Regions from separate parts of the Paenibacillus sp. Lou8.1 genome, predicted to be linked through region 3. Evidence: predicted binding sites of a transcription regulator. Region 3 holds the regulator's gene; each other region holds the start of a gene.

Region 1 (7,718 bases), on a different contig from region 3:
GTGTGGTGACTCCGTTCGCCACATTTTTAAATTTTACAAAAATATAGATATAGAGGTTACGAAGCTTTAAACTGGAAACGTGTAGATTGTGATAGAGAATGTGAAAATACATAAAAATGTAAGCGCTTATCTTATGGGAGGGATGGCATGAATCGTGGAGTACGGCTTTTGATGAATAATATGCGTATGCGGAATAAGCTGCTGTTCTCCTACGTACTGATTGTCATGATCCCGGTGCTGGTGGTGGGCGGTTGCGTTACTTTTTATTTGCGAGAGCAGGCATTGAATAGTGCAATTGCCCAGACGGTAAACAATGTGGAAAAGATCAAGAGCCAGACGGCAAATTTACTGCGTGTTCCAACGGATATTTCAAATGGGCTCATGTTCGATAAAAGGCTGAGGGAGATGGCGAACCGACGGTATCCGGGTATGGTAGAGCTGATGAATGCGTATCATCAATACAAGGATTTTAATGAGTATACTCAGCAATATAGAGAAGTTGCTACCATCCGGTTCTATTCGTACAATCCGACGCTTGTCAATAATCTGGAGTTTATTCCAGTGGACTCTAACATTGAGCGGCAGCCGTGGTTTCAGATGGCTTTGAAGGGGACGGCGATTAACTGGTTTTACATTCAGGATAAGGAAGATAATCCGGTTAATCGCCTGAGCCTGGTACGGCAAATTCCATTTCCTGAATACAATACCAAGGGAGTTCTGATGATATCGCTGAGCCAGACCGAGTTGAATCATATGCTGAGCAAGGAGCCTTTTGAAACATTGATTACGGATCGTAACGGGATTGTGGTCGCAGCTACTCGTCCACAGTCGGTGGGCCAAACGTTGAGCGATTTACATTTGGGCTTTGACGTCCAACGTGCGGGTAAGGGAATATATGAAGCGAAAATCAACGGAGTGCCCTCCAACATCATCGTGGATGAGCTGCTGCCCGCCTCCAGTGTGAGCGGATTTACGATTATTTCAGTGTTTTCGACGGAGCATATTGTACAGGGAGCCAACCGAATCAGCCTGATTGGTGCTTTATGTGTTCTTGCAGTGCTGGTTATGGCACTGATTCTAATCACCATCATTTCCTGGCTGATTACCAAACGACTACAGCGGTTGAGCTATGAGCTGGGTAAGGTAGCCGCGGGCGATTTTCATGTGGTATCGAGTGTGGAGGGAAAGGACGAGATCGGGGATTTATCCCGCCGTTTCAACTATATGGTGAGTAGTATTCGCCAACTCATGGCGCAGGTCTATGAGACGAGTGAGCACAACAACAGGCTGGAATTGGCACAAAAGGATATCAAGCTAAAAATGATGGCCAGCCAAATTAATCCGCACTTTCTGTTTAATGCGTTAGAGTCCATTCGAATGAAAGCACATCTGAATGGGGAAGCGGAAATTGCAACGACGGTGCGTTTGCTTGGCAGGCTGATGCGCCGGAATCTGGAGATTGGCAGTGGTAAAACGACGGTACTACAGGAGCTGGATATGGTGCGATCCTATTTGCAAATTCAGCAGTTCAGATTTGGAAATCGTTTGATCTATGAAGTGAATTTGGAAGAAAGCGCGACGGACATGTCGATTCCTCCCTTAATCATACAACCGCTGGTGGAAAATGCAGTCATTCATGGCCTGGAAAATAAGGAAGAGCCAGTTACCGTGAAGGTAGATATTACAATAGAACAAAGAGAGTTGAAAATTAAAGTAGAAGATGACGGGATCGGCATGGAAGCTGGGCAACTGACCCGTCTGCTAGATCGGATCAGGGGGGCGGATGAGCCGGAAGGGAGCAGTATTGGCCTGCGTAATGTACATCAACGTCTGACATTGATGTACGGCGAACGTTATGGACTGCATATTGAAAGCGCATTACAAGTAGGAACAACCGTATACTTTTCCATACCAAGGGAGGAAGAGTCAAATGTATAAAGCAATGATTGTAGATGATGAGCCTGCGATTCGTGAAGGATTGTCCTCTATTATTGACTGGGGGAATTGTGGCTTCCGTATTGTCGATACGGCAGGGAACGGACGCGAGGCTCTGGATAAGTTCGGAGAGCATCGGCCGGAGTTGGTCATTGTAGATATTCGTATGCCCGGGATGAGTGGACTGGAGGTCATACGAAGCATACGTGAAAAGAACGGAGAGCCGTTTCATTTTCTCATATTAAGCGGATATGCAGACTTTGATTATGCACGGCAAGCCTTGGGCTTCGGGGTAGATGGCTATCTACTGAAGCCAGTTGATGAGGAAGAAATGACGACAGAGTTGAAACGGGTATGGCAAAACATTGAGGACGAGAAAGAAGACGGCAAATGGGGAAGTACGCCTTCCCATGAGCGTAATTGGATCGAAGCATTATTGTTTCCGGTTCATCGAGAGCATGCTCGTAAGGCCGTAGAAGGCAGCGATTCTCTGCACAAAGCATCCGAGCAAGCTGAACATCAAAGCGGTAACGGAAAATATGGACAACAGCCCGCGTTACCAGCCTTGGACTGGAGTAGCTATCAGGTTATTCTGCTGGATTTACGTATTCCTGACTGGGATCGACAAGCTCGGCAGTCGGCAGCAAAGCAGCGGCTAACGGAATTGTGTCATGAGCAGGGCAGAGGTATCGTGTTTGAGGCTGGAATATATATGGGTCTTTTGCTTCCCGCCACGTTAAAAACGGAGAAAGATGCTGTTCAGTTACTGGCTACTTGGCGACAGGAGCTAAAGCCGTGGGCAACGGAAATTTATGTGGCTGCCGGTGATCCTGTATCCATTCTTAACGACATTCCCAGATCTTTTGAGCAGGCACTACGATTGTTAGAACGTACGTTTTTGTTCCGGGCAGAAAGAGTCATGCTTTCCGGAGACCTATACGAATTGGAGACAGTTGAGACTGAAATGAGTGGAGCGTCTGATCGTGCTACAAATGATCCCCTACGTTATGCAGAAAAGCTGTACTATGCGCTAGATATGGCTAATAGTGAAGCTGCAACCCGTGTCATTAAGGAAATGGAAGACCAATTTCCATGGATTTATCGCACAGAATCTGCAATCAAGGCGGCGTTCGCCCAAACATTCACACTGGCGTTGAACAAGTATGCAGCCGGACAGGATCACAGCAGAACCATGCTGGAGGAGCACTCCAGCTTTATAACCGATGTATATGCTTATTCCACATTGGGCGAGCTGGTGGATCACTCGCTGGAGCATGTGTTGCAATGGATTGGCCAGACTGAATCTGGTGGCAAGGGCATCATCATGAAACAAATGATTGACTTTATACATAGTCATTATGATGAAAATTTGCGACTGGAGTTACTGGCAGATATGTTCAATTACAATAGTGGCTATTTGGGCAAACTGTTCAAAAGTCATACTGGCGAGGCCTTTAATGCCTACCTGGATAAGGTGAGGATTGAGCGAGCAAGGGAATTGCTTGCACAAGGAATTAAGGTACACCAGGTGGCGGAACGCGTGGGATATGCGAATGCAGATTATTTTCATAGTAAATTTAAAAAGTATGCTGGAATGTCACCTTCCTCCTACCGTAATCGGGTTCAAAAGAACGGAGGAACAGATGGCTGTTGATAGATTCCTAGGTTTAACGCTATGAAGTCTCTCTTGCAGATGTCGGAGGTATAACCTTCGAACGAAGAGAGGCTCTTTTTTTATGGTGAAAAAATGGATAGATCAATCGAAAATGTCACATTTATTATGGAGTTTAGGGCGTTTTCATCAAATCGCCACCATTATGACACAGCTTTGACACGATGTTCACATTTTCGATTCTATTTCATTTAAATTTATTCTATATAATGGGGATAAATCTGAAGCCGGATCATGACAACCATGGTGAAGATATGGAGTGAGTCATTTTCTAAAAAGTGACCGCTGCATATGTAAGAATGTGAATACTATCACAAATGGAGAAGACTTCAGATTATAAATACTATAAATCATTGTTAAGAGAAGTGCAGGGGGGAGCAACATCATGGACGTATTGGATTTGGCACGGTTGCAGTTTGCAACCACAACGATTCTTCACTTTGTTTATGTGCCGATCTCCATTGGATTGTCGTTGTTAGTGGCAATTATGGAGACTATGTATGTTATCAAGAAAAATGACTTGTACAAAAAAATGGCTCAATTCTGGGGAACGTTTCTGCTGATTAACTTTGCACTGGGCGTCGTCACCGGGATTTTGCAAGAATTTCAGTTCGGGATGAACTGGTCGGACTTTTCCCGTTTTGTCGGTGATGTATTCGGTACGCCGCTGGCGATTGAAGCATTGCTTGCATTTTTTCTAGAATCGACGTTTATCGGATTATGGGTATTCGGTTGGGAAAGATTGTCCAAAACGGTCCATTTAATCTGTATGTGGTTGGTGTCTATCGGTACGATGTTATCGGCATTGTGGATTCTAGCTGCTAATTCATTCATGCAACGTCCCGTAGGATATGAGATTCAAAATGGACGTGCAGAAATGAAAGATTTTGCCGCTCTGCTAACGAACGAGCAACTGCTATGGGAATTTCCGCATACGCTGTTTGCTGCTTTTGCGACAGGAGCATTTCTGATCGCGGGTATCAGTGCATGGAAGCTGATGCAAAAAAAGAATATGGACTTTTTTAAACCTTCTTTCAAATTGAGCATTATTGTTGCCTTAATCAGCGCCATAGCTATTCCTTTGTTTGGTCATGGTCAGGCTCAATATTTAGTGAAAACACAACCGATGAAGATGGCTGCCAGTGAGGGCTTATGGGAAAACAGCGGTGACCCCGCTCCTTGGACAGTTATCGCATGGATTGATCCTGGAAAAAAGGAAAATACCTTTGAGATTAAAGTTCCTTTTGCTTTGAGTTTTCTATCCTATAGTAAATTTACCGGCTCTGTGCCTGGTATGAATGAGCTTCAGGCAGAATATGAGAAAACCTATGGTCCGGGAGATTATATCCCGCCAGTAAGAACCACGTTCTGGAGCTTCCGCATTATGATTGCGGCGGGATGTGGCATGATTGCACTCGCTTTATACGGAGCTTACCTGACGTTCCGTAAAAAGTTGGAGGGCTCGCATCGCTGGTTCTTCCGTCTTATGATATGGGGGATATCCCTTCCATTCATTGGGAATACTTCAGGTTGGATCATGACTGAAATAGGACGCCAACCGTGGACTGTATTTGGTCTGCTTCAAACGAAAGATTCTGTTTCGCCTACGGTTGTGGCTGGAGAAGTGTTGTTCTCGTTCATCTCATTTACCACATTGTATTTAATTTTAACAGGTGTGCTGGCGTTTTTGTTTTACCGTACGGCTCGCAAAGGTCCAGATATTGAGCCGCATCAACAAACGGTAATTCATGATCCTTTTGCTCAAGGGGGTGACACCATTGTCGCTAAATGATTTATGGTTCCTATTGATTGCTGTGCTGTTTACTGGCTTCTTTTTTCTGGAAGGCTTTGATTTTGGCGTAGGAATGGCCACAGGATTGGTGCCGCGTAATGACCAACAAAAACGTTTGATGATCAATACGATTGGTCCATTCTGGGATGCCAACGAAGTGTGGCTGATTACAGCAGCAGGTGCGATGTTTGCCGCTTTCCCACATTTTTATGCAACCATGTTCAGCGGATATTATCTGGTATTTGTCTTTATTTTGCTAGGTTTGATCTTGCGTGGAGTTTCTTTTGAGTTCCGAGGCAAGGCTGAAGGGAAATGGTGGACAGGAACGTGGGATGCCTGCATTCTGATTGGCAGCTTTCTACCGCCGATGCTGTTCGGTATGGCTTTTGCGGCTTTGGTGAAAGGTGTACCTATTCAGCAAAACATGGATTTGAAAGCTGGATTTTCCGATGTATTCAATGGATACACCGTATGGATTGGACTGACAGTGGTCGGAATGTGTCTAATGCACGGACTGACGTTTATTTCCCTGCGGACGATTGGAGAAGTACGGGATCGCGCTCGTGTGATCGCGTCCAAGTTTCTTCCGGTTTTGGGCATTTTACTCGCGGGCATGGTGGTATGGACTTATTTTGCAACGGATTTATTTGCACGTCGCGGTCCCTTTATGTATGCTGCGGTTGCGGTGGGAATTGTCGCCTATGTGCTGACAGGGTACTTCCTGAAGCAGCGCCGTGAAGGATGGGCCTTCGGGATGACAGGTGCAGTGATTTTACTGACCTTCGTATCGTTATTCGTCGGTTTGTTCCCAAGATTTATGGTGAGCTCGATTAACAGTGCTTTTGATTTAACGATTTATAATGCAAGCTCCAGTCATTACACACTGAAAGCCATGACGATTGTTGCAGCAACGCTTTTACCCTTTGTGTTGGCTTATCAGGCATGGAGCTATTTTGTTTTCCATAAGCGTCTCAGTGAGAAGGATCATTTGGAATACTAATGGATAAGGCATGGTTTGAATTAAAGGGCATTCGGCCAGTAATGCTGCTACTGGCTGCCCTTTCCCTGCTCCAGGGGGCCGCAGTGATTGCACAAGCAGTCTTCTTGGCAAAGGCTGTTACGATTTTGTTTGATAAGAATCCGCTGGTAATGGCTTGGCCGTCGCTGGTGTTGTTTTTTGCTGCTTTTGCAATGAGGCATACGGCGATCTGGCTGCAACGCCGGACAGCAGGCCGTTTTGCCGAAGCTTCAGGCGCTTCCTTACGGGAGCGTCTGCTTGCACGTTTGTTCGAACGGGGGCCGGGTTTTGCAGCGCGGGAAGGTAGCGGCAAGTTGGTGACGCTAGCGCTGGACGGCATGGATCGTTTTCGCACGTATTTGGAACTGTCCATTCCTCGTATGATTGACATGATGGCTGTAACTATACTTGTGCTTGTGTATGTTTTCACATTGGATGTCATTTCAGGTGTGATTTTGACGACTACGATGCCGATCCTGGTGGGCTTCTTTATTTTGCTTGGCTTGGCGGCGCGGAAGCAGGCAGACAAGCAGTGGCGTTCCTATCGTCTGTTATCTCACCATTTCACGGATTCGCTGCGTGGACTTCAGACACTAAGGTTTTTGGGTCGTAGCCAAGAGCATGGGGAAACGGTTGGGAAGGTCAGCGACCAATACCGCACGGCAACGATGCGCACGCTGCGGGTAGCGTTTCTTTCCTCATTTGCCCTTGATTTTTTTAGTATGCTATCGGTCGCTTTTGTCGCGGTAGGCTTGGGTTTGCGCCTGATTAGTGGCTCGGTGGGTTTGGAGGCAGCGCTGGCGGTGCTTATTTTAGCGCCAGAATATTTTATGCCCATACGCCAGTTGGGATCAGACTATCATGCTTCACTGGATGGCAAGGAGGCTTGGGGAGCAATGCGCTCCATTCTCAGTACAGAGGATGATGCGACCAAGCCGAATAAACCGGCAGCTAACGATAAAGGATTGGACATCACGGGACAGGACATTCTTGAGCTGTCTGATGTGTGCCTCCTTAATGAAGACGGTTCGGCTCGGCTTGAACATGTGTCTGCACATGTTGAACCGCACATGAACATGATCGGCATCGTTGGAGCTAGCGGTGCAGGTAAAACAACGCTGCTTAGTCTGCTTGGCGGCTTTGCTGATCCGACTTCAGGCGAGCTACTCCTGAATGGATGCGGATTGGCTGGGGAAGCCAAAGCCGAATGGCAGCGTCATATTGCGTATATTCCACAGCATCCATATCTGTTTAGCGCATCTTTGGCAGATAATATCCGCTTTTATGAACCGGAGGCATCC
Region 2 (7,718 bases), on a different contig from region 3:
GAAGGCTTTCCTGAAGCAATAACTACAACCATCCGTCACTATTGTACCATAATCACAGCATATTACTGCACTTTTATTAGGACTTAAGAACTGGAAGCATCCACCTTGGACGTCGTAGGATCCAAAGTATCCGAATGATGCCGGAAACGGTTCAACCAGCTATGCAGGACGAAAAACAGGATCGACAACACCGCTACGCCTGATGCCAGCCAAAGTGTAGGCGGTAACCCACCGCCATCATACAACTTCCCCATAATATAAGGCCCCATTACCCGTCCGGCTGCGCCAATGCCCCCCACAAGCCCAATGTAAAAGGGTGCACCCCGACCTCCATGATCAGACAGGAATGCTGGAACCGCAGGTGCAATCAGCATTTCTCCCAGGGTCGCCAGAACCATAGCGAATATCATTCCAGTATAGTTCTGTGTGCCCAGCATGACAATATAAGCCGCCAAATAAAATCCTCCGGCCCATGTCATTTGCGCTGAAGCGTGATGAGCGTACAGTCGTTTTATCCAAAAAATAATGGGTTGTGCGGCAAAAATAAGGATACCATTCAGTGTCCATAGTAATCCATACATCGTTTTAGGCAAGCCCTGCTCAATAATATGGGGAGACACTCCTGTATTCCAGATCGAATTCCCGAACCATAAAAAAAGCGAACCTAACCCCACAAAGAGATACAGTCTGGTATCACGAAACAGCAATCGAGCTGGTATTTCCTCTCTTTTTTTCACGGACTTACTGAGCTGCACTTCTCCCTCTTCCCGATCCACCCTGCTTAGATAAGACCAGAAGAACCCGGCAAATACCGCAGAGGTCACTCCGTTCATCACAAAGCTGAGCTGATAGGAAAGGTCAGCCAGAACGCCACTCAATCCCGTACCCACTGCAACCCCAATATTGTTAGCGACATAAATAATATTAAACAGCTCACCACGACGGTCAGCAAAACGAAAACCTACAAAGGCCTGAATCGCAGGCACAGATACGACATTAAAAAAATCGATAAAGCCCATCATGATGACAAACGCTACCCAATGACCACTGGTAAATGGAAGCGCGAGAAGTCCCAGCGCGTTCATCGCGAGTGAGCCAACAATCAGTTTCTTGGCTCCAATACGGTGATAGAGGGCTCCGCCCAGCACTTGACCAAAAATTCCGCCCAGAGATTGCACTAAAATCGCAATCCCTGCATCTCCCATACTACGGTTTAGCTCGTCAAACACATACATGCTAACCAACGGCCACATCAGGGAACTTCCAGCGGAATTAATCAGACTAGCAACGAGAAACACTTTCACTTCTTTCGGATAAGACTCCAACCATTTCATATCTTTTGTTTCTCCTTTTGCATCTGACGCCATAAAAGGCATTATCTCATTGGCGCTTCACATTCACCACCGTTGAGAAGAAAGTAGCCCCCTGTCCCATATCCGACAGCCGATCAGAGGTTAACACATTGGCACGCTGTCTGCGTCCTTTGCCTTCCCACCATAATCCCTGACTAATCACTGTACCGGGCAGCATTAGATCGGTGACTTTCGCTTTCAGCTCATACGTCCCCCGATCATTCCATACGGTAACCGGGTCCCCATCCGCGATGTCCCTTGTCTGAGCATCCTCCGGGTGAATTTGTAGCAAGGGCTCCCGCTCCAGTCGCTGATGCTTGGGCAAGTTAGCAAAAGTAGAATTCAGAAAATTATGGTTTGGCGGTGAAATAAACATTAATGGATACCGCTCGTCCGCTTGCGGTCGATGCTCTCCGTCGTACCCTTCAATCAGCGGCACATAAGAAGGCATCGCGGGCAGACCTGCCTGTTTCATTTTTTCCGAATACAACTCAATCTTGCCTGAAGGCGTGGTTAAACGATCCAAATAAGTAGCCTTTGGCGTCATATCGAGCTTTACAAAAGGTGACCTCTTTAAGGCTTCCAAGGTTACACCGTTGAGATAAGGGTTCGTTGGATTATCAAGCGCACCTGCAATCATGTCCTCTTCACTTTCCGTAAAGGCAGCTTCGTCAAAGCCCATAGCCCGTCCGAGCAGGCTAAACAGCTCATAATTGCTTTTGCTTTCCCCGAGTGGAGCAATGACGGGTTCCTGCATCTGAACATAGTGATGCCAGTAGGATTTATATAGGTCTGTACCTTCAAAGGAAGACGCTGCAGGCAGCACAATATCGGCATAACGGGCCGTATCCGTAAGAAACAGGTCATGAACGACTGTGAACAAATCCTCTCGTCCAAATCCTTCAGTCACCCGTTCCGAATCGGGGGCTACAACTACGGGGTTACTGCAGTATACGAATAACGCCTTAATCGGCTGTCCCTTCTGTAGCAGCGCTTCTCCGATCCGGTTCATGTTGATCACCCGGGCATCCGGATTCTGTCGCAGATCAGGACGCGCCAGATTGGCGCCGTTAAACTTGCCATAAGCGCCATTAGAGCGTGACGCTCCCCCGCCGTGCTTCAGCCATTGTCCAGTGAGCGCAGGCAAGCATGTAACCGCACGTACGTTCATACCGCCATTATCATGATGCTGAAGCCCATTGCCGATATTGATATACGCTGCTCGCGCAGTTCCGTACATTTTCGCCAAACGGATGATATCCGCTTCCGGTACGCCGGTAATCCGCGAAACTCGCTCTGGTGTATATGTCTTAACATGCTCGCGCAGTTCCTCATGGCCTACCGTGTAGCGATGTAAAAACTCGTCGTCCGTCAGTCCCTGAGCGAACAGCACATTCATAACACCCAGCGCGAGCGCCGTATCCGTCCCCGGATATAACGGAATGAACCAATCCGCCCATTGCGCCGTCCGGTTGCGATGAACGTCAATAACGACCACCTTAGCACCTTTTTTACGTGCTTTCTCAGCCAAAACGACCTGATGCATGTTCGTGCTAATGACATTTCCACCCCACACAATAATGAGGTCTGCATCCTCCGTGTCCTCCGGGCTGGTGCCGCCCTTAAAACCCATAACGGACGCCCAGCCTTCATTCCCTGCCACGCTACATATCGTCTGATCCAGTTGGCTTGAACCCAGCGCATTAAAAAATCGGCGGTCCATTCCATCCACACTCAATACGCCCATATTGCCATAAAAGCTGTAGGGGAGAATAGATTCCGGTCCGTCCATACGTATCAGCTCCTTGAACCGACCTGTAATGGTATCGACTGCCTCCTCCCAGCTAATACGTTCAAATTTCCCTTCTCCTTTGGGGCCTATACGTTTCAACGGATAGAGCACCCGATCAGGATCATATACCCGCTCCGTCATATTGCGAACTTTGTTACAAATAGCCCCTTTGGTAATAGGATGATCCGGGTTCCCAGTCACCTTGACTATCTTTCCATTTTCCTTGTGAAGTAGGAGCCCACACGTATCCGGGCAATCTAACGGGCATACAGCTGGAAAAATACCGTCCTGCTGCTCCGTCATCCGCTGCCCCATTTGTAAGTCTTGTTGAAGCGTGGCCTCAGGAGGCGCGCTATTACGATGATCCATAGTGTTGATGCTCCTTTCCGTTACCGTTTCCAAAAATTACACTGATCTTATCATATCCACAGCTTTGGCCTATGGCAAGAGAAGGATTTCCCCACACAGCCGCTCTCCAAAATATTAAAAAAATCCGTCTGCTGCATAGAGCAAAACGGATTTTTTTTAGAATCATAATTTTTTTCGACATCCTGTTTCATCATATCTTACCGAGGGTAAAAGAGATCAAGGCATTATGGGACGAGAGCACACTCATCCTCCATGCCAAATCATGGACCACTCCCAAAAAAATCCGCCATGACAGGTTTCGTTCCCCCGGGCCTGTCATGGCGGATTTGCTTTGTTCATTGCTGTTTAAAGTACCGTAATTAAGCAGGACCACTCAACGGATTTGATGTGCAACCGAAGAAGTAGTTGGAGATTCATTCGCTGGAAGTGCGTTGGTTTGAGGCTTTTTCAAATAGGCCAACCAGTAGGCTCCAGCCACAAACAGGCTACCTCCTACTAAATTCCCCAGCCAGACCGGAATGAAGTTCATAACATAATCTGCCCACGAAAAGTGGCCTGCAAAAATAGCCGCCGGAATGAGAAACATATTGGCAACAACGTGCTGAAATCCAATAGCGACAAAGGCCATTGTTGGAAACCAAATGCCCATAATTTTGCCACCGATAGAGTCTGTGCTATATGCCAGCCATACAGCCAGTGCTACGAGCCAGTTACATCCTATACCCGATATAAAAGACTGCAAAAAGCTTTCATGTAGCTTATGTCCTGCCATATCCACCACTTTGTCCAGATAAGGGCCCGTTTCTGTCAAACCCAGCACATGCCCAAAGAAAAATGCAACGAATAACGCACCTGCAAAATTACTGAGCGTAATAATCGCCAAGTTACGAAGCAAGGCTCCTGTCTTAATCCGTCCTGCCCATCTCGCCAAAGGGACCGCCATCATATTGCCGGTCAGCAATTCTCCGCCGGCGATCAAAACTAATACCAGACCTACGGGGAACACCGCAGCTCCAATAAAGGTGGCAATGCTTCCCCATTCTTTAGGCGCACTTGCAATAACACGTATATCCAGCAAAAAACCGAGTGCAATAAATGCACCTGCCAAAAATCCCAGTACCACCGCCACAGTCCACGGGTTGTTCGCCTTGGCCACTCCTGTTTCCACCGTCTTTTCAGCAATTTGCCCCGGTTTATAGCTCGCCATATGTCCCCGCTCCTTTAATATCTTTTTACTAAAATATTCTTCTTTCATATTTTATTTAAAATCAGTGATTATGTTTGTGAAAAAAATCACTTTCTCAACTATAAAAAAAACAGCCCTTGGAAAAAGGACTGTCTTTCTGTATTATTACATCTACTGCGCTACTACGCGCTTTACATTTAGTTGTATTCTTCCTTTTCAACTGCTCTCAAGAACCAAATAACTCCACCGAGGCCTACCAGGGCCACGACTACAAGAAAAAGGATATAAAACAAATCCATAAGCTACTTACCCCCTAATCCTTATGCTACTCTATATTGTACTATAAGGATTCGTCCGTACGTCTCAGATTGTTGACAAACTTATGAACAATGTCACAGACAAATCTAATTATACAGTAACTGGGTTCCGTTCGGATATTGTAGGCAATGCTTGCAAGCCTGCTGCATTCAGGAAATTCCAAGGCTTGTTATAATGCGGCTGGAAGAAGAAATCGACAAAGGCCAACTGGTCAATGGTCATATGATTTTGAATGGCTACGGATAGTGTGTTAATGGATTGAGTCAAATCCACCTTCGACATAATTTGAGCCCCCAAAATTCTTCGTGTCTCCTGCTCATATACCACTTTCAGTAATACCTTTTCGGAGGTTGGCATAAATTCAGGCCGGTAGCTGTCCTCAATGGTTACAGCTTCTACAGTCATGCCTTCGTCCGTTGCCGCCGCTTCCGTCAAGCCTGTTCCTGCGATATTGTCTTCGTAAATTTTGATACCCGAAGTTCCTTGGGTTCCCATGTAGGCAATCGTTGGTTGTACCAGATTACGTGCTACCAGTGTACCCATACGAACTGCGTTGGTTGCCAAAGGGATATAAGCCGTTTTACCTGTCGGATTATAGCGAATTGCACAACTGTCACCTGCTGCAAACACGTCCGGGCAGCTACTTTGCATATAGTTATCCACAATGATCGCACCGTTAGGCAACATATCTACCTGACCTTTGAGCAGATCCGTTTGAGGTCGGAAACCGATGCAGAGAATAACAAGCTCTGTTTCATATTCTCCTTTAGAGGTCACGACTTTACTCACCTTACCGTTCGTACCCTCAAAACGACTCACCGTCTCGCCAAGTACCAGCTTAATGCCATGTTCCCTCAGGGAACTTTCAATCCGGTCTGTATACTCATGGTCCAAATACTTATTCAATATACGATCAGCACTGTCAATCAGCGTTACGTTTTTACCGTTCATTTGGAAAGCTTCTACCAGTTCAACACCAATGTATCCAGCCCCGACGACTGTAATGTTCTGTACGTGCTGGGCTTTCTCAATGATATCATTGGAATGATTATAGTTTTTACAGAGCAAAATATGATCAAGTTCAATGCCCTCCAGCTTTGGAATAATGGGCCATGATCCTGTGGTCACAATCAATTTATCAAATGTGTCTGTAAATTCTTCACCTGTTTGGAGATTACGTGCATGCAGCGTCTTGCCTGCCGTATCCACACTCGTTACCTCGTGAAGCATCTTGGTCACTACACCCAAGTCAGACAGTTGATCTGGAGACGAATAAAACAGGCCGTGTGGATCTTTAACGACACCACCTACATACAGGGCAATACCACAAGATAAAAATGAAATATTATCATTACGCTCGTAAACGGTAATTTCTGCATCTGGATAACATTTAGCTGTGTTGACGATAGCTGCCGTGCCTGCGTGTGTACATCCGATAACTGCTACTTTCATGTAAAATTCCTCCTTGGTGTGTGGGCATAAAATGTATAATAATTGTGAATAGTTTCACGTAAACAGCTCGTTTGCGTTTGTGATTTATTTCACTTCATGCGCTTATTATAGTGTGATATTTTTCACATTACAATAGCTTTTCGTGATATTCACAATTTGTCCACATTTAAAAAAGAAAGGATATACAAAATCAACGGTTTGCTGAAATATTTTTTTGCTCCATTCAGTTTTCCCTGTAAGCCCCCTGATTATGCCCTTGGAATCGACTTTCACATGATGCGCCCCCCTTAAACAAATGCACATGTAGAGAACAAAAAAAGGTCCGTTTCCCGGAGACACGCAGGAAATCAGACCTTTTTAAACATATACTTTGGAGTTAAGGCAAAGCTACTATAACAATTGCTCAATGGCTGCTTTCATCGCTTCTGGTGACTCCTTCGGTTCAAAACGACCCACAGGTACACCTTCACGATTCACAATGAATTTCGTGAAATTCCACTGAATTGTTCCATCTTCCTGTTCTCCAGGCTGTTGCTTTTTCAAATATTCAAACAGAGGCGCTGTATCCGGTCCGTTGACGTCCACTTTGGCGAATACCGGGAAACTAACCCCGTAATTCAGTTGGCAAAATTCAGCCGCTTCCTCGCTGCTGCCCGGCTCCTGACCGCCAAATTGGTTGCAAGGAAAGCCTAATACAACTAATCCCCGATCCTTATATTCATCATAAAGCTTTTGCAAATCCCCATATTGCGGGGTAAGTCCACATTTACTGGCGGTATTCGCAATAACCAGCACCTTACCGGTGTAAGTATCCAGAGAAACCTCCTGATTCGCTGGTGTTACGGCATTATGTGAATAAACAGACATACAGCATCCTCCTTCGTGTCGCTTGGTTTAGGTTACATAACCTATTTTAACCAAAACGTGACGGACATGCCAACATCCGCAGATCCTTTACCGTGATGCCATCACTTCGAGTCTGCGTTGTTCACGTTCGGAAGCGGACATTTTTGGGCAAGCATAACAATACCGCTGGCCTCCACCTGTCTTGTAATATTGGCAACAGGACGGTTTCATGTAGGTATTTTCACCGGGGCGGTAAGGATTGTCCAATTCAATGAGACGAACCGTAAACGGATTTCTTTTACGCCCGAATACCGCTCCCTTCAGCTCACGTGTCACATAAATATAATCTTGTTCAAAGCGCTCCACATCCTGAGGATCAGTCAACGATGGCTGTACTCTATCC
Region 3 (7,718 bases):
GTATGGTAAAGCAAAAGGACAGACACAGGAACAAGCTAAGGAAAAGGTGGAATCACGCTCATGATCATCGTTAGAGAAGTGGCTCAGCTGCGCAAGATTATTGCTGAACGTCGGCAGCTTGGGACAAGCGGAACAAAAAAGGTACACGGTTCTACCTCTTTACAGCAACATAAAGTCGGCTTTGTACCAACAATGGGATACCTGCATGAAGGGCATGCGAGCTTGATGCACAAGGCGCGTGAAATGGCGGATACGGTGGTGCTTAGCATTTTCGTAAATCCGATTCAATTTGGACCAAATGAAGATCTAGACAGCTATCCTCGCGATGAAGCTCGTGATTTGGAGGTAGCGCGGCGCGAAGGCGTGGATATTGTTTTTTTACCAACTGTAGCAGAAATGTATCCACAACCAACCCAAACCAAAATTCGTGTATCCGCTTTGACAGATCGTTTGTGCGGTGCTTCCCGTCCTGGCCATTTTGATGGTGTGACTACGGTGGTAGCCAAGCTTTTTAACATGATAGGTCCTGATTTGGCTTTCTTTGGAATGAAGGATGCGCAGCAGGTTGCTGTGCTCCAGCAGATGGTGACTGATCTCAATATGAACGTGATTATCGTACCTTGTCCCATCGTCAGAGAGGCGGATGGTTTGGCCCTCAGCTCCCGTAATGTGTATTTAAGTGCAGAACAGCGCGAGCAGGCGTTGGTGCTGTCTCAGTCACTGCGTAAGGTGCAAGAAGTGAGCGAAGATATAGTAACAAACACAATTACGATTCGTCAGCTACATCAAATGGTGGAGTCCACCATTACTTCCTCTCCTTTAGCAGACATTGATTACATTGAAATATTAACTTTTCCCGGTCTGGAGCCCCTTCTTCCCGAGCAGCGGCTATGTGATGTTCAGGAAGACGTCATCGTAGCGCTGGCTGTGAAATTTGGCAATACCAGACTGATTGACAATATAAGAATACAGAATGCGGAGGTGCTTTCCCATGTTTAGAACCATGATGAAATCCAAAATTCACCGCGCTACGGTTACGGAAGCTAACCTGAACTACGTGGGGAGTATCACTATAGATGAAGATCTCATGGAGACATCGGATTTGTTGGAGAATGAAAAGGTTCAAATTGTAAACAATAACAATGGAGCTCGACTGGAAACCTATGTTATCCCCGGACCGCGTGGGAGCGGCGTAATCTGTCTCAATGGTGCGGCAGCCCGTTTGGTGCAGCCTGGTGATACAGTCATTATTATTTCCTATGCTTCCATGTCGAATGAAGAGGCCAAAACATACAAACCAACAGTGGTATTTGTTGATGAACATAATAAACCAGCCCAAACGATGAACAAAGAAGTACACGCGACGATCATGTAATGAATGGGAGTGCGGATGAAACCCGTCTTTTAAGCGAAAAATGTGAGTGTATTAATCCATCTTTCATAAGGGCGGGATGCACATGTTCCAGCATGTATTCGCAGAAATGAACAGCATGTTAGATGATATCGTGAAGCATTACCCATCAGCCCAGGGCTCCCGCAGGCAGGAGCTGCTACAGCACTGGAGTCTGCTGCGGAGAATGAGTGACGGAATTATGGATGAGTGGCTGGCCTTTGAGGAAAAAATGGTTTGCCTGCGTGCGGCCGGGTTTTCCGCGGAGACCGATATGTCTGACACGGAGCTGCCTGAAAAAGAGCTGCCAGCTTTTAATCGGGGGCAAGGGTATTATCGATTACTCATGTACCCTGAGGCGATCCAACAATTTGAGCAGGTACTACAGCATTTTCCGAACAGCTGGCAGAGTCGCATGTATATGGGAATGGCCTATTTTCAACTAGATGATCCAGCAGAGGCTGTATGCCATTTTCAGAAGGTGCTGGACCTGACTGAGCAGGCAGGACTGAAGGCGGTCATCTATAATGCGCTAGGCTGTCTGTTGGCAAAGCAGGCTGACGTAGAGGAGGCGCAAAAATGTTTTGCTCTCGCACATCAGTTCGATCCTGCGTTACCCGAGCCGCTGCACAATATGGAAGCCTGTCTGTCCGGTACCGAAAAGCTTCGATACGACAGCTCCATGATGACCTGGATGTAGTTGTCAGACACCGAGCAAGACGATGCATGCCCACCTCTCAGGCGGCGTGTGCATCGTCTTTTTTGGCTGTCTTAATTTCCAAACAGGCGATCTTCTGCTATGCTAATATACAGAGTTATTATTTTTGTAAGTGTCATAAGAAAGGATTAGCCCGAATGAAATTTGCGGTATTGGATTTTGAAACGACAGGCACCCAGTCCGCGGATGACATCATTCAAGTCGGACTTGCAATTATAGATCATGATAACAGCATTTCCCGTGTTTACGGCTCTTATGTAAACCCTGGCAGATCTATTCCCCCTTTTATCACCGGGTTGACCGGAATTACAGACGATGACGTCAAGGATGCTCCTGCACTTGAAGAAATGATGATGGAGCTCGTGCCTATGCTGGACGATGTTGTACTGGTCGGTCATAATGTGGCGTTTGATTTTAATTTTTTGCAAAACGCTCTGGATCGGTGCGGTTATTTGCCGTTTAGCGGAAGAATCTTGGATACAATGGATTTTCTGAAAATTATGTTTCCATCGCTATCTTCGTATCAGTTGGGTTTTGTGTCTTCTGAGTTTGGGCTGGCGCATGATCGCCCTCACCAAGCAGACAGCGACGCGTTGGCTACGGCTGAGGTGTTTTTAAAGTGTCTGGGTGAGCTTCAAGCATTACCTTTGATAACGATACAGCGGCTTAGCGATTTGTTTGCAGAGGAAGACAGTGACCTTGGATGGTTTCTTGATGGGGTGCGTGAAGAGAAAGAGCTTGATCCTATTCAGGATCTGGAGGGACATCAGTTTTTTCGTCAGCTTGCGCTAAAAGTGGAAGATTGGACGGAGCTAGCTGCTCCGCGTAGAGAAGATGACCCGAATCCACTGTCAGGTGTTTCCTTTGAGGAGTACATGGATGATGTGCGGGACAATTTGCGTTCATCCTTGAGCCAATATGAGGAGCGCGAGGCGCAGATACAGATGATTGAGGGTGTAAATCAGGCACTGAGTGAAGACAAGCATCTGCTGATCGAAGCAGGTACAGGAACAGGGAAGTCCCTCGGCTATTTGCTCCCATCGCTGTATCACAGTGTGAAAAAAGGACAGCGAGTTATGGTAAGTACACATACGATCAACCTGCAGGAGCAATTACGCGAGCGCGACATTCCGATGCTGACCAAGGTGATTCCGTTTCCGTTCCGGGCTGCTATTTTCAAGGGTCGGGGACATTATTTGTGTCTGCGTAAGTTTGAACATAAAATAAACAGAAGAGACTTCGCGACACCGAAGGAAGATTTAATTACAGCTGCTCAGATGATCGTCTGGTTGACGCTAACAGAAACCGGTGATGATGAAGAACTGAATCTGAGCAACCGTGGTGGAGATTTCTGGGAAACGGTGGCGAGTGATTCAGAGTCCTGTCTTGGTCGTTCTTGCCCATGGTTCCGCAAATGCTATTATCATCGTGCACGCCATGAAGCAGGGATAGCGGATGTTGTTATTACGAATCACTCTAAGTTGTTTACAGACGTCAAAGCTAGTCACCAGTTGTTGCCAAGCTATGAACATCTGGTGATTGATGAAGCCCATCACCTGGAGGAAGTAGCTGGTAAGCACCTAGGTATGCATATGAAATATTTCACACTCGTGCATACACTGACGCGACTGTTCAAAGACAGCAAGAATGGACAACTGCCTTCACTTCGTCAACAGTTGGCGAAATCGGGGCACGAGAAGTCGACGGATTGGGCCTCAACCATCGATCAGATGTATCCGCTCGTGTTAGAGGTTAAGGAAACTTGGGACCTGCTAAGCGACAAGCTGTTTGGCATGTTGCCAGAACGAAGCGATGCGACACCGGGTGAAACAGGACAGTTTTCTTCCCGTCTCAAACCTTCAGCCAAGCCTGCAAAGTGGGATCAGGCGGGGGCTTTGGAAAATCAGCTATATGTAACGATGAGTGAAATTTTGCGCAAGGGCGACAAGCTGATGCTGGACGTCAAGGAAGAACATGACGATTATGCGGCGGATAGCCTTATTACAGATATCACGGGTCTGCTCAAGGATCTGGCGGGGATTCGAGAAAATTTGCGCTTTTTTATGCGACTCGATGATGAAACAACCGTATACTGGCTCGAAGCGAGTGGGCAATTCCGCAGTAAATCATTACAATTTTATGCGGTGCCCGTCGATGTGAGCCGCCAGTTGAAAGAAATGTTTTTTGACAAAAAAAGAAGCATTATTCTGACGTCTGCTACCTTATCGGTAGATAAGTCGTTTCAGTACATGATCGATCAGCTCGGCTTGCAGGAGGCCGCAGATCAAGAGCGGCTGATGACTTCGCAGCTTCCGTCACCCTTTAATTACAGGGATCAGGTGTTGCTGGTCATTCCACGGGATTTCCCAAGCGTGAAGGGCAGTGTAGGAGATGCACACTTTGTAGATATGCTCGTTAGCTCTCTAGGAGCGACTGCTCAGGCGACGCGGGGGAGAATGCTCGTTCTGTTTACTTCCTATCGGATGCTCCGGCAAGTGTATGAGCCGCTCAAAGAGGCCTTAGCATCCAGCGAAATTACTGTGCTGGGACAAGGTGTGGACAGTGGGAGTCGCAGCAAGCTAACCCGCCGTTTTCAGGAAGCCAAAGCTTCTGTATTGCTGGGAACCAGCAGCTTCTGGGAAGGCGTCGATATTCCGGGGAAGGCTCTGACTTGTCTGGCCATTGTTCGCTTGCCGTTTCAACCGCCGAATCACCCGTTGCTGGAGGCAAAAAGCGAGCTGCTCCAGCAGCAGAAGAAGAATCCATTTATGAAGCTGTCTGTACCACAAGCGGTCATTCGCTTCAAACAGGGATTTGGTCGGTTGGTTCGTACAGCGAGCGACCACGGGGTCGTTATCGTTTACGATACGCGTGTGATCGAATCCTATTACGGAAAGCACTTTTTGTACTCGTTACCGGGACCAAAAATGGAGCATATGCCATCGGAGCAAATGGTGCCCCGCATCGCCGAATGGCTCCAATCCGCCCCGGAGACCGAGGCATAACGGACGGACACTAAGTATGTTCGTTACAATTAGGGGGAGCAAGTATGAAATCAGATAAAATTTCAGAGGCTGTCGTACGGAGGTTACCCGTATATTTACGTTATCTGAATGCACTTCACAAACGGGAGGTGGCTACGGTCTCTTCTCAAGAGTTGGGACAGAGGCTAGATTTAAACCCGGCCCAAATCCGTAAAGATCTCGCCTATTTTGGAGATTTTGGTCGGAAGGGTATCGGTTATGATGTTTCTTATCTAATTGAGAAAATACGCCATATCCTGAAAATCGATCAGCAAATTAATGTAGTATTGGTCGGAGCGGGTAATCTGGGGCAAGCCCTTTCGAATTATAACGCTTATTTAAAAGACAATATGAAGATTGTAGCGGTATTTGATGCGTTTCCAGATAAGGTAGGGACCAAGATCAATACATTGGTCGTGCAACCGATGGATGAACTGGAAACGACTGTGAAAGAAAAAAACATTCGAATCGGGATTATTACCGTACCTGATTTTGAAGCACAGCACGTGGCTGACAGGCTTATTGATAGCGGAATTGGAGCGATCCTGAACTTTGCACCGACTACTCTCAAGGCACCGGCCAACATTCGGATTCATGCCACAGACTTTACAACTGATTTGCTTAGCCTCGCTTATTATTTGGAGGACGGAAAGGAAGAAACACAATATGACAGTGAATAAATGGATGATTAAAAACGGCTCTTTTGCCGTAAATGGACCAGAAGCTGGGGTAATCCATGGTTTTATGATTGTGGAAGATAGCCGCATTACTTACATTGGCGAGACTTTGCCTTCGGGTGAGGAAGAGACGGAAGCGATCGATGGTAAGGGGCTTTTGTTTTTACCTGGTCTGATTAATACTCATGGTCATGCGGCGATGTCTCTGCTGCGTGGGCATGGAGATGACTTGGCACTTCAAGTATGGCTTCAGGAAAAAATGTGGCCTATGGAAGCCAAGTTTACATCTACGGACGTGTACTGGGGTACGTCGTTGTCTGTGCTGGAAATGCTGAAAGGTGGAACAACGACCTTCCTGGACATGTACGATCATATGGATGAGGTGGCTCGTGTGGCTGAAGAGTCAGGTATTCGTGCAAGTCTGATGCGTGGAGCAATTGGACTATGTTCGGAGGAAGAACAGCGAATCAAGCTGGCTGAGGCCGTAACTTTTGCGCGTAACTGGCATGGTAAAGCAGACGGGCGTATTACAACGATGATGTCACCGCATGCGCCATACACCTGTCCACCTGCGTTTATTGAAAAATTCGTACAAGCTGCGCATGATCTGGATTTGCCGCTGCATACGCACATGTCTGAGACGATCGCCGAAGTGGAGCAAAACGTACGTGACTACGGTTTGCGTCCAGTTGCACACTTGGATAAGCTTGGTTTTTTCTCCCGTCCTTCGCTTGTTGCCCATGGCGTTCATTTGAATGACGAAGAAATAGCTTTACTGGCTGAACGTGGTGTAGCGGTTTCGCACAACCCAGGTAGCAACTTGAAGCTGGCAAGTGGTGTGGCAAGAGTGCCTGAATTGCTGCGTGCAGGGGTTACCGTTTCTCTCGGAACGGATGGTCCTGCCAGTAATAATAACCTGGATATGTTCGAGGAAATGCGTCTGGCAGCACTTATTCACAAGGGTGTATCTGGTGACCCTACGGCAGTTCCTGCGAGTGAAGCGCTGCGTCTGGCAACAGAATACGGTGCAAAGTCAATTGGTTTAAAAGAAGTAGGAGCGTTGGCAGCAGGCAACAAGGCTGACTTTATCGCGCTGGATCTGAATCAGGCACATTTCTTGCCGCGTACAGATCTTATTTCCCATGCGGTATACTCAGCAAGCGCCAAAGACGTGGTTCACGTATGGGTAGACGGTCGTCAGGTTGTGAAAAACGGCGAATGCCTGACTATGGACGAGGAACGCATCAAACATGAGGCACAAGCCGCCTTTGAAGGGCTGCTGTCGCGCTAATTCAGGTGTCACATCCCCTTAGAGAGGAAGCACGGGTTTGAAAAATAAGAAAAAGTGGATAGCGGTCGCCATTTTGGCCGTAATACTGATCCTGGTCAGCATTTTCTGGTATTATTCCTATGTTACTCAAGACCAGGTGGCTGAGAAAAATGCCGCTATCATTAAGGCCAAGCAATCAGGTGGTCTGGTTAGCACGACTCAAACATGGAAGTCTGTGTGGGATCAGGTATATTGGGTGGTTCAAGGGAAAAATGCACAGAATGAAAATATAATGGTGTGGGTTCCTTTTCAAAAAGTGGAAGGACAACCTAACGTACCTGCCGCAGATAATAGCGGTGTTCACACCGAACTGCTGAAGAATGGAGTCGATGAGCAAAAAATGACGGCAATAATTCAGCAGCAGCTTCCAGGTGTAAAAATTGTAAGGCTTCAGCCGAGTGTGTTCAATGGCGAATATGTGTGGCAGTTGTTTTACGATGATGGAAGTCATCATTACTACAGCTTTTATCGTTTCTCAGATGGGGTAGCGACGGGTGTAAAATATACTTTGCCCAATAACTAGCTGGTTGAGGATTAGCAGATGTGGAATGAATGACTAGTAAATAATTGAAAGCTTAAG
Region 4 (7,718 bases), on a different contig from region 3:
GAAAATCGCTGAAGACGCCGAATATGCCCGTTATCAGTCCGTAGGGGAAATCGGCAACATCGTAGATGTTCCGCTCGCCAAAATGGGTTTAGGCTTTGGTGGAGCAGGCACGGTACATCACATTGCGTGGCGTGCAAAAGATTTTGAACAACATGAAGAATGGAGAAACGCAGTCCAGCATTATGGATATCAGCCGACTCCCATTATAGACCGCCAATATTTTAATGCGATATATTTCAGAGAAGCGGGCGGTATCCTATTTGAAATTGCTACAGACCCACCGGGATTTGCTAACGATGAACCTGCTGAATCTTTGGGACAGGAATTAATGCTGCTAGAGTGGTATGAACCGCAGCGGGCTCAAATCGAGGCGAATCTGCATCCTATTGAAGTGAGAACATTAACGGAAAAACAAAAGTAAGAAAAAGTTGCATATGACTCTTCCATAAGACAGCTTGCCGAGTTTGGCCTGCTCTCAGATGGAGGAGTCTTTTTATTACGGGAAAAATTCATGTGTTTCGTGTCCTTCCGGCCTCTTGCTACTCCACCAGCTTTTCAGACTTCACTAGCATTTCTCGTAACACATGAGCGACTCGACTTTTCCGGTTCGCTGCCTTCTTTTTTATCAAGTGTAATGATTTTTTGTATGCATGAGTATGGCTTTGATCGTAGAACTGCTTGGCTGCAATGCGTAGTGTTCTTCTTAATAACAGTGCTGATGAGCGTGTTAACCTAGAGCGGAATCCCCTGCGCAATACCCGCAATGTATTTTTGTAGGTCTCAAAATCCTCGGATGGAGGGATAAGGGCGAATAAATTTAACGAGGAGTCATTGAATCCGTAGGTTTCATACATGATTCTCAGATTTTCTGTATTTAACACGTTACCTCTAAGATAGGTTGGATGTTCCTGATGATATCCGACCACCTCTTTGATGCAATAAAAAGGGATTTTCAAGCGATGCAGTCTATAGCCAAGGTCCCAGTCCTCGAGTCCATAGAGCACAAACCGTTCATTGAAACCTCCAATACGAATCAAGTGACTGCGTCTAATGGCCACACAACGAGTAACCAGCAGCATCCAGGGGGCTACGTCCGTTGAGGCAAATTGTTTCTGCGTATTGGGAGGAACCCTTGTGGGACTAACTACTTTAGACAGTGCACCCGTTTGATGAAGGATATCTTCAGGGGTTATGATCGGAGTAATTTCGTTCGCTGCTTCATAGTCAGCATTCCATAAGTTGGACTGCGTAAGTATGTTGCGACATTGTTCTTTTTCTTCAGGGGAAAAGTCAGGGTAATAGTGGGTAAAAGCATCGTCCCACGAGTGAGGAATGCCTGAAAGCACGGACTTGGGATATTTACGGTGATAACGGCTCGCGATCCTAATGAATTCCGGTAACACTACAAAGTCAGCGTCGCAGAAGATGATGTACAGCCCTTTTGCACGGCGCAGTCCCAAATTTCGAACGGCAGATCGACCGCGTTGTTCCTGATGTGACACATAGATAAGAGGATAGGATGCTTTGAAGCCTTCGACCATTTCTTTTGTTCCGTCTGTAGAACCGTCATCAGCTACAATGACTTCGAATAGTTGCTTTGGATAGGTTTGTGTCTCAAATGAAGCGAGTGTAAGCAACAATTGCTGGGCTCGATTATAGGTTGGAATGATGATGCTGTAGCGGATAGCCAATATGATCTCCCCCCCACCATTCTTATTAGAAAACGCTTGAACAAGATAAATAATAACAATGTATTCAAGGATTTTAGCCTGGTCTAGTCAAACATCCCTCTAGGTTCGAAACAGGCTTGGTCTTATTACCGATATTAAGGTGGGGGTTCTGTATCTTCTGCTGTTTTGCAGGTACGTTCAGTGGTGTTATGTATGTGTAATCATGGTATTATGCATAGAGATGTAAAGTAAAAGCGAGGTGCTTCCTATCCGCTGAAAGCCCACTCAGCATACAGAAACAAACATGAGATGAAATGGGGAAGTTATGGTAAACTATATAGAGTTATAGAAGACCTGAAAGAGGAGTACTATATGACACAATTTGTCTATAAGCAAATTATTGACGATCTCAAGATGAAAATTTTTGCTGGAAAGTTTGCAGATATGAGATTGCCAGATGAACGTAGTCTTAGTGAGACTTACCAGGTTAGTCGTAGTTCAATTAAACGTGCTCTGACTAAAATGGAGAATGTCGGAATCATTTTCAAAAAACAAGGTTCCGGGACATTTATTAATCCATTATACATAAGAAATGAATCTATCTTTAACTACGAAGGCTCTAATCTAGGGGTCACTGATAATTTTCAAATGCATGGTAAAAAGCCGAAAATCAAAGTACTAAGTTTTGAGGTCATTCCGCCAACAGAAGAATTACAGCGCGATTTGTTCTTGGAGACTCATGATTTTGTTTACAAAATTGTCCGCTTACGTCTGTTTGATGATGATCCTTTTATGATTGAAACGGGCTATATCCCTATTAAAATTGTCCAGAATTTAAATCAGACAATTATCGAGGGATCCATTTTTAATTATTTGGAAGACTCGCGGAACTTGGCTGTCACCAAATCTTTTTTATCCATTTTTGCAGAACCGTCTCAAGAGAATGATCAAAAGCTGCTACATTTAAATGAAAATGAGCCTGTAGGTATTATGGAAGGTGTGTTCTTTTTAGATAACGGTACGCCATTTGAGTTTTCTCATATGCGATTTCATTACAAATATTTGAAATTTAATACCTTTGTATCGGTTCACTAATGATAAGACTGGAGAATTCTCCGGTCTTTTTTTTATGTTTTTGAGAAAAGGATTGGAGTCTGCGTTTGTCTCGTTATTGCAAATTTTATTGGTTAATAATTCTATATATTTTAATGTAAGAGCTTTTTTACTGTCTTTTTAATTTATATTTCATAGTATGTTCAAAATTTCACAAAATTGGACCGTATCACTTGTGAAAAAGGTTGAATTTAGTCAGCGTAGCGTTATGATGGACATGTAGATGAAATTTCCGGAAATAAATTACAAACAAAACTACTTAGGGAGTGGACACCATGTCGTTATCACCCGTGTTAGCAGATTATTCATCTAAAACATATTTAGAAAAACTTGATGCATATTGGCGTGCAACGAACTACATTTCGGTAGGTCAGCTGTATTTAAAAGATAATCCTTTGTTGAGAGAGCCTTTAAAAGATTCAGATGTGAAGGTTAAGCCTATTGGACACTGGGGCACAATTCCGGGCCAAAACTTTATTTATGCACATCTAAATCGTGTTATTAATAAATATGATTTGAGCATGCTTTACATTGAAGGTCCTGGTCACGGCGGCCAGGTTATGGTTTCAAATTCTTATCTGGATGGAAGCTACACTGAAATCTATCCGCAAATTACACAAGATATCTCAGGGATGAAGAAATTGTTCAAACAATTCTCTTTCCCTGGCGGTATTGCTTCACATGCTGCTCCTGAAACACCTGGATCTATCCATGAAGGTGGAGAATTAGGCTACTCCCTTTCTCATGGTGTAGGTGCCATTCTGGATAATCCTGATCTGATCTCGGCTGTTGTTATTGGTGATGGTGAAGCTGAAACAGGCCCATTAGCCGCTTCGTGGTTTTCTAACCGATTTATCAACCCCATCACGGATGGTGCAGTACTACCAATCTTGCACTTGAATGGTTTTAAGATTAGTAACCCAACGATTATGTCTCGTCAATCGAAAGAAGAATTGACCTCATACTTTAAAGGTTTGGGTTGGGAGCCGTTCTTTGTTGAAGGTGAAAATCCGGATCACATGCATCCAGAAATGGCGAAAGTATTGGATACGGCTGTCGAGAAGATTGAAGCTATTCAAAAGAATGCGCGTGAAAATAATGACCTTACTCGTCCGGCGTGGCCGATGATTGTATTCCGTTCACCTAAAGGCTGGACGGGTCCGAAGGAATGGGACAACGTGCCGAATGAAAATTCATTCCGTGCCCATCAGGTTCCAATTCCGGTTGATCAAAAAAATATGCAGCACGCACCTGCTTTGTTAGAATGGCTGAATAGCTATAGACCAGAGGAATTGTTCGACGAAAACGGTCGTTTAAACCCTGAGCTTGCTGAAATTTTGCCTACAGGCGATAAACGCATGGGAATGAACCCTGTTGCGAATGCGGGTAACCTCATTAAAGACTTGAAATTACCGGATTTCCGTAACTATACGCTGGATAATTCCGTACCTGGTAAAGTGATTGCGCAAGATATGTCGGTTTTAGGGAAATACGTTAAAGATGTGGTTCTTTTAAATGAAGAAAATCGTAATTTCAGAATCTTCGGACCGGATGAAACGATGTCTAATCGCTTGGCTCCTGTTTTTGAAGTAACCAAACGCCAATGGATGGACCAAATTATTGAACCTAATGATGAATTCTTATCATCCTATGGCCGCGTAATTGATTCTCAATTATCCGAACACCAAGCTGAAGGATTGCTGGAAGGTTATGTATTAACAGGTCGCCATGGTTTCTTTGCAAGTTACGAAGCCTTCCTGCGTGTGGTTGACTCGATGATCACCCAGCACTTTAAGTGGCTGCGTAAAGCAACGGATCAAGGATGGCGTGCAGATATCCCATCATTGAATGTCGTAGCAACTTCAACGGTGTTCCAACAGGATCATAATGGGTATACACACCAAGATCCAGGTTTGTTAGGTCATTTGGCTGACAAAAAACCAGAATTTATTCGGGAGTATCTGCCAGCGGATGCCAATTCATTGTTGGCTGTTTTCGACACCATTTTAAACGACCGTCAAAAGATCAATTTGATTGTTTCGTCTAAACACCCACGTCCACAATGGTTTACTGCTGATGAAGCGAAAGAATTGGTGGATAAAGGGTTGAAGATCATTGACTGGGCAAGTACAGATCAAGGTGGAGAACCTGACCTTGTCATTGCTTCTGCTGGTACAGAGCCAACGATTGAAAGTTTAGCTGCAATTTCTATTTTGCATGAAAAACTGCCTGACTTGAAGATTCGGTACATCAACGTGGTAGATTTGCTGAAACTGAGAAGTCAAAAACTAGACCCGCGTGGATTATCCGACGCTGAGTTTGATCATTTTTTCACAAAAGACAAACCCGTTGTTTTCGCTTTCCATGGTTACGAAGGTCTGATCAAAGATCTGTTCTTTGATCGTCATAATCATAACTTGCATGTACATGGATACCGTGAGAATGGCGATATTACGACACCATTTGATATGCGTGTATTGAATCAAATGGATCGTTTTGACTTAGTGAAGGAAGCTGCTCTCAACTTACCTGACGCTGGGAAGTACACCAACATTGTGGATGAAATGGATGCTACGATTAAGAAACATCATCAATTCATTCGCGAAGAGGGTATTGACCTACCAGAGGTAGAGAACTGGGTATGGAATGGCTTGAAATAAAAATACAGACACTTCAACTTTGTGTTGGACAACCAAGCCATCAAGCATGAAGTGGAATATATGATTTGGTAGTGGTACAAGTGCCTGCCCCCTTGACTTCAGGTATGATTTCAATGGGGATCAGGCGCTTTTTGATTTAGCACACAGAGAACTTGGTAGGGAAGTTACGAGCTAGTGGGTATATACATATACAGAGAACGGAATGGATTGCTATATTTTGCCGGAGCTTTGAAGAGGTGTTATGTTATATGAGAATAGTAAAGGAGGCTGTAATTATGAACCAACAAATTCCGGAGAAGGTATTGAATGATGGCATTAAAGTGCCCGTCATTGGATTTGGGACTGCTGGAATTAAGGGTGCAGATGGAGTCAAGGCGATTACCGGCGCGATTGATGCAGGTTACCGTCTGATCGACACAGCGTTCAACTATGAAAATGAGGGTGCTGTCGGGAAAGCGGTCCAGCAGAGCTCTGTGCCCAGAGAGGAATTGTTGATTTGCTCCAAACTACCGGGTCGCCGACATGCTTACCAAGAGGCCATTGTAACGATCGAAGAGTCATTATATAGAGGAGGCCTGGACTATTATGATCTTTATCTGATCCATTGGCCGAATCCCCAAATTGATCGATATGTTGAAGCCTGGCAGGCGTTAATTGAGGCGAAGAAAAGGGGCTATATCCGTTCCATTGGGGTCTGCAATTTCTTGCCCGAGCATAATGAACGTTTAATTCGGGAAACAGGTGTCACGCCGAGCTTAAATCAAGTTGAATTGCATCCATTATTTAATCAGGAACATCAGCGTGCAAAAGATGCTGAACAGGGCATCGTGACGGAATCATGGAGCCCCTTGGGGCGCGGTCACAGCATGCTGGAGAATGAAGAGATTGGGAAAATTGCTTCTGCTCATAATAAAACGACTACACAAGCGATTTTACGTTGGCATATCCAACTTGGAGCAATCCCGATCCCTAAGGCCTCTTCTTTAAAACACCAAACGGAGAATCTAGATATTTTTGACTTTGAGTTGTCTCCAGAGGAAATGAACGTGATTTCGGCATTTAGCAGTGAGGATGGACGGATATGGGGACAGGACCCCAAGTCCTATGAAGAACTATAATCAGGAACAATAAATAGAAGGGTTCAAAAATCTGTCGCGGGTTTTTGGACCCTTTGCTTTTATAATAAAACGAACACACATCTGAAAGTGATCAATGGGCCAGTATATAGAGCTATGATGAACATTTTTTACCGGATTTGATGTATGATATGGTTGAATGTAGTCCTTTCGAAGGAGGTCATCATGGGGATTTTGTCAAGGTTTAGGGATATTATGAAAATGAATGTTAACGCCTTAATGGATAAGGTGGGAGATTCGGAGAAAACCATTGACGATTATATGCGGAATTTGAACAGTGATCTAGGCAAGGTGAAAGCGGAGACGGCTTCAGTGTTGGCTGATGAGAGAAGGACGAAAAGAGCACTGGATGAATGCAAAGCCGAGATCAAAAAGCTCCAGCATTATGCCAGTAAGTCTGTGGAAGCTGGTAATGAAGAGGAAGCTCGAAAGTTTCTGGAGAGAAAAGGTTTGCAGGCGGAGAAATTGGAACAATTACAAACATCCTATGATTTAGCTTCGACAAACGCCGTAAATATGAAACAAATGCAGGAGAAGTTGGTGTCCGATATGGAGCAACTAGAAGCGCGGCACGCTGAACTTAAAGGGAAGATGGCGGTTGCCAAAGCACAGCAAGCCTTGAACTCTATGGGCAGCAAGAATTCTGCTTTTGAGGTCATGGAAGAGCAGGTGAACAGAGCGTATGATGAAGCGATGGCTATAGCCGAGCTTCGGGCAGGAACGAAGGACGACCTGGATTCTTTATAAGGAATCATAACAGTATCTACATGAAGAGGTGAGCAGATGCCGGTTATCGAATACAAATGCCCCAACTGCGGCAGCGGCATGGTCTTTGACGGTGAGACAGGGATGTTATCCTGTCATAGTTGCGGAAGAGAGGATAATATCGAATCTATTCCTGATCCTCTGATAAATCGTATTTTTTCAGAAGATGAGGCCCATGAGTATCATTGTAATAACTGCGGAGCAGTGATTATGACCGAAGTGGAGACGAGTGCAACGGTGTGCAGTTTTTGTGGCTCTGCCGTGGTTCTTGGAGACCGACTGACCGGGAAGCTGGCTCCGGCGCAGGTTATTCCTTTTTCAATCAGTAAGGAAGAGGCCATAGTTGCTTTCAAAAAATGGTGCAAGAACGGCCG

What was found. The regulator Rex, encoded in region 3, represses fermentation and respiration genes when NADH is low (regulators of the CRP and FNR family bind a similar motif). The targets are predictions, from matches to a motif close to TTGTGAAATATTTCACAA.
Region 1: the regulator Rex is predicted to act here: its motif matches at 3,907-3,924, upstream of NLX78_RS13460 (cytochrome ubiquinol oxidase subunit I).
Region 2: the regulator Rex is predicted to act here: its motif matches at 4,795-4,812, upstream of NLX78_RS12250 (formate/nitrite transporter family protein).
Region 4: the regulator Rex is predicted to act here: its motif matches at 2,923-2,940, upstream of NLX78_RS24600 (phosphoketolase family protein).

The regions. Positions count from the first base shown of each region.
Region 1 covers NZ_JANAVN010000008.1:198,709-206,426, forward strand. The annotation lists gene NLX78_RS13450 (cache domain-containing sensor histidine kinase) at 148-1,938, shown strand; gene NLX78_RS13455 (response regulator transcription factor) at 1,931-3,589, shown strand; gene NLX78_RS13460 (cytochrome ubiquinol oxidase subunit I) at 3,993-5,399, shown strand; gene cydB (cytochrome d ubiquinol oxidase subunit II) at 5,386-6,399, shown strand; gene cydD (thiol reductant ABC exporter subunit CydD) at 6,399-7,718, shown strand, end outside.
Region 2 covers NZ_JANAVN010000007.1:207,951-215,668, forward strand. The annotation lists gene NLX78_RS12240 (MFS transporter) at 84-1,334, opposite strand; gene NLX78_RS12245 (molybdopterin-containing oxidoreductase family protein) at 1,381-3,513, opposite strand; gene NLX78_RS12250 (formate/nitrite transporter family protein) at 3,887-4,720, opposite strand; gene NLX78_RS12255 (FAD-dependent oxidoreductase) at 5,108-6,469, opposite strand; gene NLX78_RS12260 (glutathione peroxidase) at 6,860-7,336, opposite strand; gene NLX78_RS12265 (hypothetical protein) at 7,424-7,718, opposite strand, start outside.
Region 3 covers NZ_JANAVN010000016.1:107,041-114,758, forward strand. The annotation lists gene panB (3-methyl-2-oxobutanoate hydroxymethyltransferase) at 1-64, shown strand, start outside; gene panC (pantoate--beta-alanine ligase) at 61-999, shown strand; gene panD (aspartate 1-decarboxylase) at 992-1,375, shown strand; gene NLX78_RS21555 (tetratricopeptide repeat protein) at 1,458-2,090, shown strand; gene dinG (ATP-dependent DNA helicase DinG) at 2,246-5,113, shown strand; gene NLX78_RS21565 (redox-sensing transcriptional repressor Rex) at 5,158-5,811, shown strand; gene NLX78_RS21570 (amidohydrolase) at 5,798-7,099, shown strand; gene NLX78_RS21575 (cell wall elongation regulator TseB-like domain-containing protein) at 7,137-7,661, shown strand; gene NLX78_RS21580 (hypothetical protein) at 7,714-7,718, opposite strand, start outside.
Region 4 covers NZ_JANAVN010000022.1:24,812-32,529, reverse strand. The annotation lists gene NLX78_RS24615 (ring-cleaving dioxygenase) at 1-421, shown strand, start outside; gene NLX78_RS24610 (glycosyltransferase family 2 protein) at 540-1,691, opposite strand; gene NLX78_RS24605 (GntR family transcriptional regulator) at 2,043-2,765, shown strand; gene NLX78_RS24600 (phosphoketolase family protein) at 3,059-5,443, shown strand; gene NLX78_RS24595 (aldo/keto reductase) at 5,719-6,561, shown strand; gene NLX78_RS24590 (PspA/IM30 family protein) at 6,745-7,326, shown strand; gene NLX78_RS24585 (TFIIB-type zinc ribbon-containing protein) at 7,363-7,718, shown strand, end outside.